3 regions of the Streptomyces sp. SCSIO 30461 genome follow, and region 3 is predicted to be linked to each of the others. Evidence: riboswitches for the same ligand, from Rfam matches in the RefSeq annotation. Region 3 holds a riboswitch; each other region holds the start of a gene.

Region 1 (3,268 bases), 1.8 Mb from region 3:
GCAGCCAGCGCGGTCGTCAGCGGGACCGATGCGACGAGTCCGATCGAGCCCACCAGCGTCCGCACGATCTCCTCGGCCACCAACTCGCTGGTGGCGACCGTGCCTACGCTGGACTGCGCGATGGAGAACAGCAGCAGCAAGGGCAATGACGCGCCCGCGTAAGCGAGTACGAGGGTGTTGACCACTGACGCGATATGGTCCCGGCCGATCCTGATCGCTGACTGGTACAGCTTGCGCGGACCCATCGTGGGATCGGCCTGGTGCAGTTCCCACACGGCCGAGGTCTGGGTCACCGTCACATCGTCCAGCACACCCAGCGAACCGATGAGCACGCCGGCGAGCAGCAGACCGGACATGTCGATCTCCGGGAAGAGACCGTGGATCAGACCGGTGTTGTCGTCCGTGTTCCCGCCCAGCACCGCCCAGCCGATGAACAGCGAACCCAGCAGCCCGATCAGCAGCAGCGAGATGAGGGTTCCCAGCACCGCTACCGAGGTGCGGGCTGAGACCCCATGGCACATGTACAGCGCGATCAGCATGATTGCGCTCGCCCCGACCACCGCCACCGCCAGCGGATTCGAGCCCTGCAGAATCGCGGGCAGGATGAAGAGGGTGAGCACAGCGAAACTCACGGCCAGCGCGATCAGTGCCATCACCCCGCGCATCCGCCCCACCAGGACCACGGCGAGCGCGAAGAGTCCGGCGAGCAGCGCCATCGGCAGCTCCCGGTCCACATCGGTGACCGAGTACTGGAGCTCGCGGGGCGCGTCGGGGGCGTAGGCCACCACCACACCCTGGTCTGCCTGAAGTTGCCGTGAGGAGTCAGGCTGCACGATCTCGACGAACGTACGCCCCTTGTCCTTACCGGTGGTGACCTCGACGGTGGCCTTTCCACACGCATCCTGCTGCGAGTCTGGATCGGCGCGCCCCTCAGGGGTGGTGGTGTCCCCGGTAGGCGGCACCTGTCCGGCGTTCACGTCGGCGCAGTCGACCCGTTCGACCCGCACCACCCGCCCCTGCTCGGTCTGTCGGTCGAAGCCGACACCGGTGCGTTCGTGGTCCGGCGCACCGCCCGGCCACAGCACCACCAGACCCACCGCCACGGCGGCGGCGAAGGGGATCACCACCGCGGCGATGATCCGTCGCAGATGACGCGACACGGGCGCGGCCGGTCCGTGCCCGTGGCTGTGTGCGTGGACGGGCACGGGAGTGTGCCCGGGGCCGTGGGCGCCATCCGGCTCGTGGTCGGGTCCATGGGGCTGCGGCGAGGAAGTCACCGCCAGATCATCCCAACCCCGGAGGGGGCCCACTGTTCAGCACGCCAGACGGGGCGCTAGCGTGGTGACACCTTTGCACACGCGGGAGCTCGGAGCACCGGGCTGAGAGGGCGCTGAGACCAGCTGCGCCGACCGCCGAACCTGTTACCGGGTAATGCCGGCGTAGGGAGTAGGTCACGATGACCGTTCAGGACACACGCATGCCCCCCTCCGGCCCGAACGAGGGTGAGAACGAGGGCGGGAAGTCCATCGGCTGGCACAAGGGATACATCGAGGGCTCACGCCCCGACATCCGCGTGCCGGTCCGTCAGGTGCACCTCACCAATGGCAAGGACGTGACCCTGTACGACACGTCCGGACCGTATACCGATCCGCACACCGACACCGATGTCCGCCGCGGGCTGTCACCGCTGCGCGAGAACTGGATCATCGCCCGCGGAGACACCGAGGAGTACGCCGGCCGCCCCGTCCGCCCGGAGGACGACGGGATCAAGCACACCTCGCCGCGCGGCGGGCTGCGCAACCTTGACGCGGTCTTCCCGGGCCGCCCGCGCCAGCCCCGCCGCGGCCGCGGCGGACAGGCGGTGACCCAGCTCGCGTACGCCCGCCGCGGTGAGATCACCCCGGAGATGGAGTACGTGGCCATCCGGGAGAACGTCTCCCCCGAGGTCGTACGCGAGGAGATCGCCGCCGGGCGCGCCGTGCTCCCGGCGAACGTCAACCACCCCGAGATCGAGCCGATGATCATCGGCAAGCGGTTCCTGGTGAAGGTCAACGCCAACATCGGCAACTCCGCCGTGACCTCCTCCATCGAAGAGGAGGTGGAGAAGATGACCTGGGCGACCCGCTGGGGCGCGGACACGGTCATGGACCTCTCCACCGGCCGCAACATCCACACCACCCGCGAGTGGGTGCTGCGCAACTCCCCCGTGCCGATCGGCACCGTGCCGCTCTACCAGGCCCTGGAGAAGGTCGACGGCAGGGCAGAGGAGCTGACCTGGGAGATCTACAAGGACACCGTCATCGAGCAGGCCGAGCAAGGCGTCGACTACATGACGGTCCACGCCGGAGTGCTGCTGCGGTATGTGCCGCTGACCGCGCGCCGCAAGACCGGAATCGTCTCGCGCGGCGGCTCGATCATGGCGGCCTGGTGCCTCGCGCACCACAAGGAGTCGTTCCTGTACGAGAACTTCGATGAGCTCTGCGAGATCCTCGCCGCGTACGACGTGACGTACTCGCTCGGCGACGGACTGCGGCCTGGCTCGATCGCGGACGCCAACGACGAGGCGCAGTTCGCCGAGTTGAGGACGCTGGGCGAGCTCAACCGGATCGCCAAGCGGCACAACGTGCAGACCATGATCGAGGGGCCGGGGCACGTCCCGATGCACAAGATCAAGGAGAACATCGACCTCCAGCAGGAGATCTGCGAGGAAGCGCCGTTCTACACCCTGGGCCCCCTGACGACGGATGTGGCGCCCGCCTACGACCACATCACCTCGGGCATCGGCGCCGCAATGATCGCCTGGTGGGGCACGGCGATGCTCTGCTACGTCACGCCCAAGGAGCATCTGGGCCTGCCGAACCGGGACGACGTCAAGACCGGCGTCATCACCTACAAGATCGCCGCCCATGCCGCCGACCTCGCCAAGGGCCACCCGGGTGCCCAGGAGTGGGACGACGCTCTGTCGGACGCCCGCTTCGAGTTCCGCTGGGAGGACCAGTTCAATCTGGCTCTGGACCCGGACACGGCGCGGGAGTTCCATGACGAGACACTGCCCGCGGAACCGGCGAAGACCGCGCACTTCTGCTCGATGTGTGGGCCGAAGTTCTGCTCGATGAAGATCAGCAGAAGCATCACAGAGCAGTTCGGCGGCGACTCGGAGGCTACACCGGAGGAGATCGAGGCCGGGATGCTGGAGAAGTCAAAGGAGTTCGCGGCTTCCGGTAACCGCGTCTATCTTCCGCTGGCTGACTGACCTGCGCAAACGAGG
Region 2 (3,268 bases), 4.0 Mb from region 3:
CCCCGGCGCGGGCACCGGGACCGGTCCCCACACCGGTTTCGACACCGGCACTCTCGGCGAGGACGACCGCCCCTGGCTCGACCGCGGCAACCCGTGCGCCGGTGATGAGCGAGGCGCCGCTCTCGGTGTACCAGCCGGCCATGGGCGCGGTCACCTCGGCCGGCAGAACGCCCGCGAGCGGCCGGTCGGCCGCCTCCACCACGGTTACCGCGCAGCCTGCCTGACGGGCGGCTGTGGCGAACTCCGCCCCGATCCAGCCCGCCCCGACGACCACGATGTCGTGCTTGCGCTCCAGCACCGGGCGCAGCCGCCGCGCGTCGTCCAGCGTGCGCAGCAGGTGGACTCCCTTGACCCCTTCGGTGCCGGGCAGCGTGAGGGGCTCGGCACCGGTGGCGACCACGAGGGTGTCGTACGGCACGGGGCCCGCCTCGGTGTCGAGCTCATGCGCGTCCGGGCGCAGTCCGCTGACCTCGCGGCCGAGGTGGAGTTCGACATCGATCGCCTCGAAGTCGACGTCGAGCGCGGAGCCCTCCGCGTTGCCGAGCAGCACGGCCTTGGAGAGCGGAGGCCGGTCGTAGGGCTGGTGCGGCTCGGCGCCGATCAGGGTGAGGCTGCCGGTGAAGCCCTGATCGCGCAGGGCGACCGCGGTCTGGGACCCGGCCATCCCGGCCCCCGCGATCACGACCCGGTGCTGTGCGGTGTGCTCGTTCACCGGACCAGCCTAGTCACCTGACGAGCCGTCAAGAAGGTTCCGGCTGCCGGTGGACCGCAACCCCTGCCGCGGCGGGCTCTGCCGGGAGCTCTTCGACGACACTCGTACCCCGGCCCTCCTCGGACTCCCACTCCCAGGCCTCCTCCAGCCTCACCCGCCCGTCCGGGAGTTGGACCACCGTGGAGACACAGTGTCCGGAAGACGTCGTTCCGTCCCCCTTCAGCTGGACGTAGCGGAAATCGAGCCGGTCACCGTCACGGGTGCCGACGAGATGTCCCCTGACCACGTCGCCACCCGCGTAGTCGGCCCAGATCCGACCGTCTAGCTCGTGATAGGCGAACCGTGTCCTGGTGCCCACCTGGCCGGGAGCCTGGTCCGCGGCGGGGGCGAGTACGAGTCCGTCGAGCGAACGGGCCACGGTGCGGGCTCCCTTACTGCGTGTTGCCGGGCGGAGTTAGGCTGACCACCGTACTGCTACTCGCGGGAGCCCGGCCGCACCGGGCTGAGAGGGAGGCTGAGGCGGCCTCCGACCGTACGAACCTGATCCGGGTCATGCCGGCGAAGGGAGGGTCCGGATGCCCGTGCATCCACGGACGACCGCTGACGTCCTGGTCGTCGGGGGCGGAATCATCGGCCTGGTGACGGCCTGGCGGGCGGCGCAGCGCGGACTGCGCACGGTGCTGGCCGACCCCGACCCCGGTGGCGGGGCCGCACAGGTCGCCGCCGGCATGCTGGCCGCCGTCACCGAGCTGCACTACGGGGAGGAGACCCTCCTCGGCCTCAATCTCGCCTCCGCCCGGCGCTATCCGGACTTCGTCGCTGAGCTGGAGGAGGCGAGCGGGCAGGACACCGGCTACCGCGCCTGCGGCACCCTCGCGGTCGCGCTGGACGCGGACGACCGCGCCCATCTGCGGGAGCTGCACGCGCTCCAGCGCCGTTGCGGTCTTGACTCGGTGTGGCTCACCGGCCGGGACTGCCGCCGACTCGAACCGATGCTCGCCCCCGGGGTCAGGGGCGGGCTTCGAGTGGACGGCGACCACCAGATCGACCCCCGGCGGCTCGCGAGTGCCCTGCTGGTGGCCTGCGAGCGGGCGGGGGTGGCCTTCCACCGCGCATGGGCGACCAGGCTCACGGTCGACGGCAACCGTGCCACCGGAGCGCTGCTCGGCCCACCCGGCACGCCGCCCGGCGAGAGCCCCGCCGGCGCGTCGCCCGAGCCCGCCGGCGTGTCGCATGAGGTGGACGCGGATCAGGTGGTGCTGGCCGCGGGCAGTCTCAGCGGCCGGCTGGCCGGAGTCCCCGACGAGATCCTGCCTCCGGTACGCCCGGTGAAGGGGCAGGTGCTGCGGCTCGCGGTGCCGGCCCCCCGCGCCCCGTTCCTGTCGCGGACCGTGCGGGCCGTGGTGCGGGGCAGCCAGGTGTACCTCGTACCCCGTGCGAACGGTGAGCTGGTCGTGGGTGCGACCAGCGAGGAACTCGGCTGGGACACCACGGTCACGGCCGGAGGGGTGTACGAGCTGCTGCGCGACGCCCATGAGCTGGTGCCGGGCATCACCGAACTGCCGCTCACCGAGACCCGCGCGGGGCTGCGCCCCGGCTCACCCGACAACGCGCCGCTGCTCGGGCCGACCGAGCTCCCCGGACTGCTGCTCGCCACCGGGCACTACCGCAACGGCGTGCTGCTCACCCCGGTGACCGGCGACGCCCTGGCCGACGCCCTGGTCTCCGGGGAACTGCCGGAAGAAGCCCGCCCTTTCACCCCCCACCGCTTCTCCCCCGCACGCCAGGAGGCGTCCGTATGAGCATGACCGTGAAGCCGACCGTCTCCGTCAACGGGGAGCCCCGGGAGATCGCCGCCGGCACGACGCTGGACACGCTGGTCGCGACGCTGACGGCGGCGTGCTCCGGTGTCGCGGCGGCCGTGAACGAGTCGGTCGTCCCGCGCAGCGAGTGGCCGGTGACGCCACTCGGCGACGGCGACCGGGTGGAGATCCTCACCGCGGTGCAGGGCGGGTGACCGGGGCCGTGGCGGACGACCGTTTCACCCTGGGCGGCGTCGAGTTCTCGTCCCGGCTGATCATGGGTACGGGAGGGGCGCCCAGTCTCGACGTCCTGGAGCGCGCGCTGGTCGCGAGCGGCACGGAGCTGACGACCGTGGCGATGCGGCGGCTGGATCCGACCGTACGGGGCTCCGTGCTGTCGGTGCTGGAACGGCTGGGCATCCGGGTGCTGCCGAACACCGCCGGCTGCTTCACCGCGGGCGAGGCGGTGCTCACGGCACGGCTGGCGCGGGAGGCGCTGGGCACGCGCTGGATCAAGCTGGAGGTGGTCGCCGACGAGCGCACCCTGCTGCCCGACCCGGTGGAGTTGCTCGACGCCGCCGAGGTGCTGGTGGACGACGGCTTCCTCGTGCTGCCTTACACCAACGACGATCCGGTGCTCGCTCGGAAGCTGGAGGAGGTCGGCTGTGCGGCGATCATGCCGCTGGGCTCACCGATCGGCTCCGGGCTCGGCATCCGCAACCCGCACAACTTCCAGCTGATCACCGAGCAGGCC
Region 3 (3,268 bases):
TGCGGAATCGGCCACGGCTGCCATGGGCGCGCCCCTCGGGACTACGACGACGTGTGGAATTCCAGCCTGACCCCGAAGGGGCGATCCCGCGATAGCGGATCGTCGCCGGGAGGCGGCGCCCTGTTCCACGGCGGTGGGGACCGGTTCCATAGCGGTGGGGACCGGTTCCATGGCGGTGGGGACCGGCTCCACTCCTGCATGGAGCCCGCGGCGTCGCAGGACTCTCGCGCGTGGCAGGCGATGACTACGACCAGGCGGCGACCCGGCCGATGTCAGGATCTCCTGATCTCCTGATCTCCTGATCGCCGGGCCGTCCGGTGGCTGTCCAAGGCGATTCGGCGGCCCGCGAGGCCCGATGTCACGCTCGTCCGAGGCTTCGGGCGCAGGTCATGAAATTCGATCTGCGACACTGGTACGGCCATGCCTAAGCCCGGAGAACTCACTTTCGTCGCGCCTCGCGGAGCCAAGAAGCCCCCGCGGCACCTCGCCGACCTCTCGCCCGCCGAGCGCAAGGACGCGGTGGCCGCGATCGGAGAGAAGCCGTTTCGCGCGAAGCAGCTGTCCCAGCACTACTTCGCGCGGTACGCGCACGACCCCGTCCAGTGGACCGACATCCCGGTGGCGTCCCGGGAGCGCCTCGCCGCAGAGCTGCTGCCCGATCTGATGTCGGTCGTCCGGCATATCTCATGCGACGACGACACCACCCGCAAGACACTGTGGCGGTTGCACGACGGCACGCTGGTCGAGTCTGTGCTGATGCGCTACCCGGACCGGGTCACCATGTGTATCTCCTCGCAGGCCGGCTGCGGGATGAACTGTCCGTTCTGCGCGACCGGTCAGGCGGGCCTGGACCGCAACCTGTCGACCGCCGAGATCGTGCACCAGATCGTGGACGGTATGCGGGCGCTGCGCGACGGGGAGGTCCCCGGCGGACCCGCGCGGCTCAGCAACATCGTCTTCATGGGCATGGGTGAGCCGCTCGCCAACTACAACCGGGTCGTCGGAGCCATCCGCCGGCTGACCGATCCCGAGCCGGACGGCCTCGGGCTCTCGCAGCGCGGCATCACCGTCTCCACCGTCGGTCTGGTCCCGGCGATGCTGCGGTTCGCCGACGAGGGCTTCAAGTGCCGGCTCGCCGTGTCACTGCACGCACCCGACGACGAGCTGCGCGACACCCTCGTGCCGGTGAACACCCGCTGGAAGGTGCGGGAGGTGCTGGACGCCGCCTGGGAGTACGCGGAGAAGTCCGGCCGCCGGATCTCCATCGAGTACGCCCTCATCCGGGACATCAACGACCAGGCGTGGCGCGGAGACCTGCTGGGACGGCTGCTCAAGGGCAAGCGGGTGCATGTCAACCTGATCCCGCTGAATCCCACCCCGGGTTCCAAGTGGACCGCCTCCCGTCCCGAGGACGAGAAGGCGTTCGTCGAGGCGATCGCCGCTCATGGGGTGCCGGTCACCGTGCGCGACACCCGGGGTCAGGAGATCGACGGGGCCTGCGGGCAGCTCGCCGCGTCCGAGCGCTGAGCCTGCGGCGGTGTGGGCCTCCGGCGGTGCCGCCGGAGGCCCATGTACTCTGGCCTCGAACATTCACATATTCCGACAGGGGAGCGCCACAGCGCTGAGAGTGCGGTGATTTCCGGACCGCAGACCCTCTGAACCTCGCCCGGGTCATTCCGGGTAGGAAGTTCGGACGAGACTCAAGCTGTTGCACCCTGCCCGGCAGCGGACTCCTTGGATCCGCCGCCGGGCAGGGCCGCGTCTCTTCCTGGTCACCCCAGGAGGAAGCTCAGTGAGCACCACCAAGAAGATCACGTTCGCGGCGCTGGCCGCGACCCTCGGCGCCGGCACGCTCGCGGGCTGCGGTGGGGAGTCCGGGGACAACAACTCCGGGACCGGGTCCAAGACCGTCACGCTCGTCAGCCATGATTCCTTCGCCGCCACCCCGGCGGTGCTGAAGGAGTTCACCCGGCAGACGGGTTACACGGTCAAGGTGCTCAAGAGCGGTGACGCCGTCGCGGCCCTCAACAAGGAGATCCTCACGAAGGGCTCCCCCCAGGGCGATGTGTTCTACGGCGTCGACAACACCACGCTCTCCAGGGCCCTGGACAACGGAATCTTCACCCCGTACGAGGCCAAGGGCCTGGACCGCGTCCCCGATGACCGTCGGCTGGACAAGGACGGGCACCGGGTCACGCCGATCGACACCGGCGACATCTGCGTCAACTACGACAAGAAGTACTTCACCGACAAGAAGCTGGCCCCGCCGCAGAGCTTCGAGGACCTGGCGAGGCCCGCGTACAGGAACCTCCTCGTGGTCGAGAACGCCGAACGCTCATCGCCGGGCCTCGGCTTCCTCCTCGGTACCGCCGCGAAGTACGGCGACGAGGGCTGGAAGGACTACTGGGCCAAGCTCAAGGCCAACGGCGTCAAGGTGGTGGACAGCTGGGAACTCGCCTACAACCAGGAGTTCTCCGGTTCCGCCGGGGGCAGGAAGGCCAAGGGCGACCGGCCGCTGGTCGTCTCCTACGCCTCCAGCCCGCCGGTCGAGGTGCTCTACTCCGAGCCACAGCCCGAGGAGGCGCCGACCGGAGTCGCCACAGGTACCTGCTTCCGCCAGATCGAAGCCGCTGGCCTGCTCAAGGGTGCGAAGAACGAGGCCGGCGGCAAGGCCCTGCTGGACTTCCTGATCAGCAAGAAGTTCCAGGAGGACATGCCGCTCAACATGTTCGTCAACCCGGTCGTGGACGACGCCGAGCTGCCTCCGCTGTTCACGCGCTTCGGCGCGGTAGTCGACAAGCCCGAGACCATGGAGCCGAAGAAGATCGCCGACAACCGCGACCAGTGGATCCAGTCGTGGTCCTCTCTCGTCCTGAAGTAGGCGAACACCCGCGGACACCAGGGCGCCCGGGGATCCCCGAAACGCCCGGGACCCAGCGGAGCCGCCGGGGGAACGCGGCGCGGCTCGCCCTGATGGCCGTGCCCGTCGCGTTCTTCGCCGTCTTCTTCGCCTACCCCGTGGCCGGGATCGTGGGACGCGGGCTCAGACCGGACGGTTCCTGGCGGTTCGGCCACATCGGCGAGGTGCTGAGCAGGCCGGACATTCTGGACATCCTCTGGTTCACGTTGTGGCAGGCGCTGGCCTCCACTGCACTCACCCTGCTGCTCGCGCTGCCCGCCGCCTATGTCTTCGCCCGCTTCGCCTTCCCGGGAAAGCAACTGCTGCGCGCGGTCGTCACCGTGCCGTTCGTACTGCCGACCGTGGTCG

What was found. A riboswitch is a leader RNA that binds a small molecule or an ion and turns the genes downstream of it on or off. The one in region 3 is predicted to bind thiamine pyrophosphate.
Region 1: it holds a riboswitch for thiamine pyrophosphate, as region 3 does, so the genes downstream of both, thiC (phosphomethylpyrimidine synthase ThiC) here and V1460_RS09065 (thiamine ABC transporter substrate-binding protein) in region 3, are expected to answer to the same signal.
Region 2: it holds a riboswitch for thiamine pyrophosphate, as region 3 does, so the genes downstream of both, V1460_RS26850 (FAD-dependent oxidoreductase) here and V1460_RS09065 (thiamine ABC transporter substrate-binding protein) in region 3, are expected to answer to the same signal.

The regions. Positions count from the first base shown of each region.
Region 1 is NZ_CP146101.1:191,875-195,142, forward strand. It holds gene V1460_RS00880 (YibE/F family protein) at 1-1,277, opposite strand, end outside; TPP riboswitch at 1,349-1,463, shown strand; gene thiC (phosphomethylpyrimidine synthase ThiC) at 1,457-3,253, shown strand.
Region 2 is NZ_CP146101.1:5,985,549-5,988,816, forward strand. It holds gene V1460_RS26840 (FAD-dependent oxidoreductase) at 1-664, opposite strand, end outside; gene V1460_RS26845 (hypothetical protein) at 741-1,130, opposite strand; TPP riboswitch at 1,183-1,296, shown strand; gene V1460_RS26850 (FAD-dependent oxidoreductase) at 1,288-2,514, shown strand; gene thiS (sulfur carrier protein ThiS) at 2,511-2,729, shown strand; gene V1460_RS26860 (thiazole synthase) at 2,738-3,268, shown strand, end outside.
Region 3 is NZ_CP146101.1:1,989,740-1,993,007, forward strand. It holds gene V1460_RS09055 (hypothetical protein) at 1-24, opposite strand, end outside; gene rlmN (23S rRNA (adenine(2503)-C(2))-methyltransferase RlmN) at 421-1,527, shown strand; TPP riboswitch at 1,595-1,705, shown strand; gene V1460_RS09065 (thiamine ABC transporter substrate-binding protein) at 1,793-2,881, shown strand; gene V1460_RS09070 (iron ABC transporter permease) at 2,974-3,268, shown strand, end outside.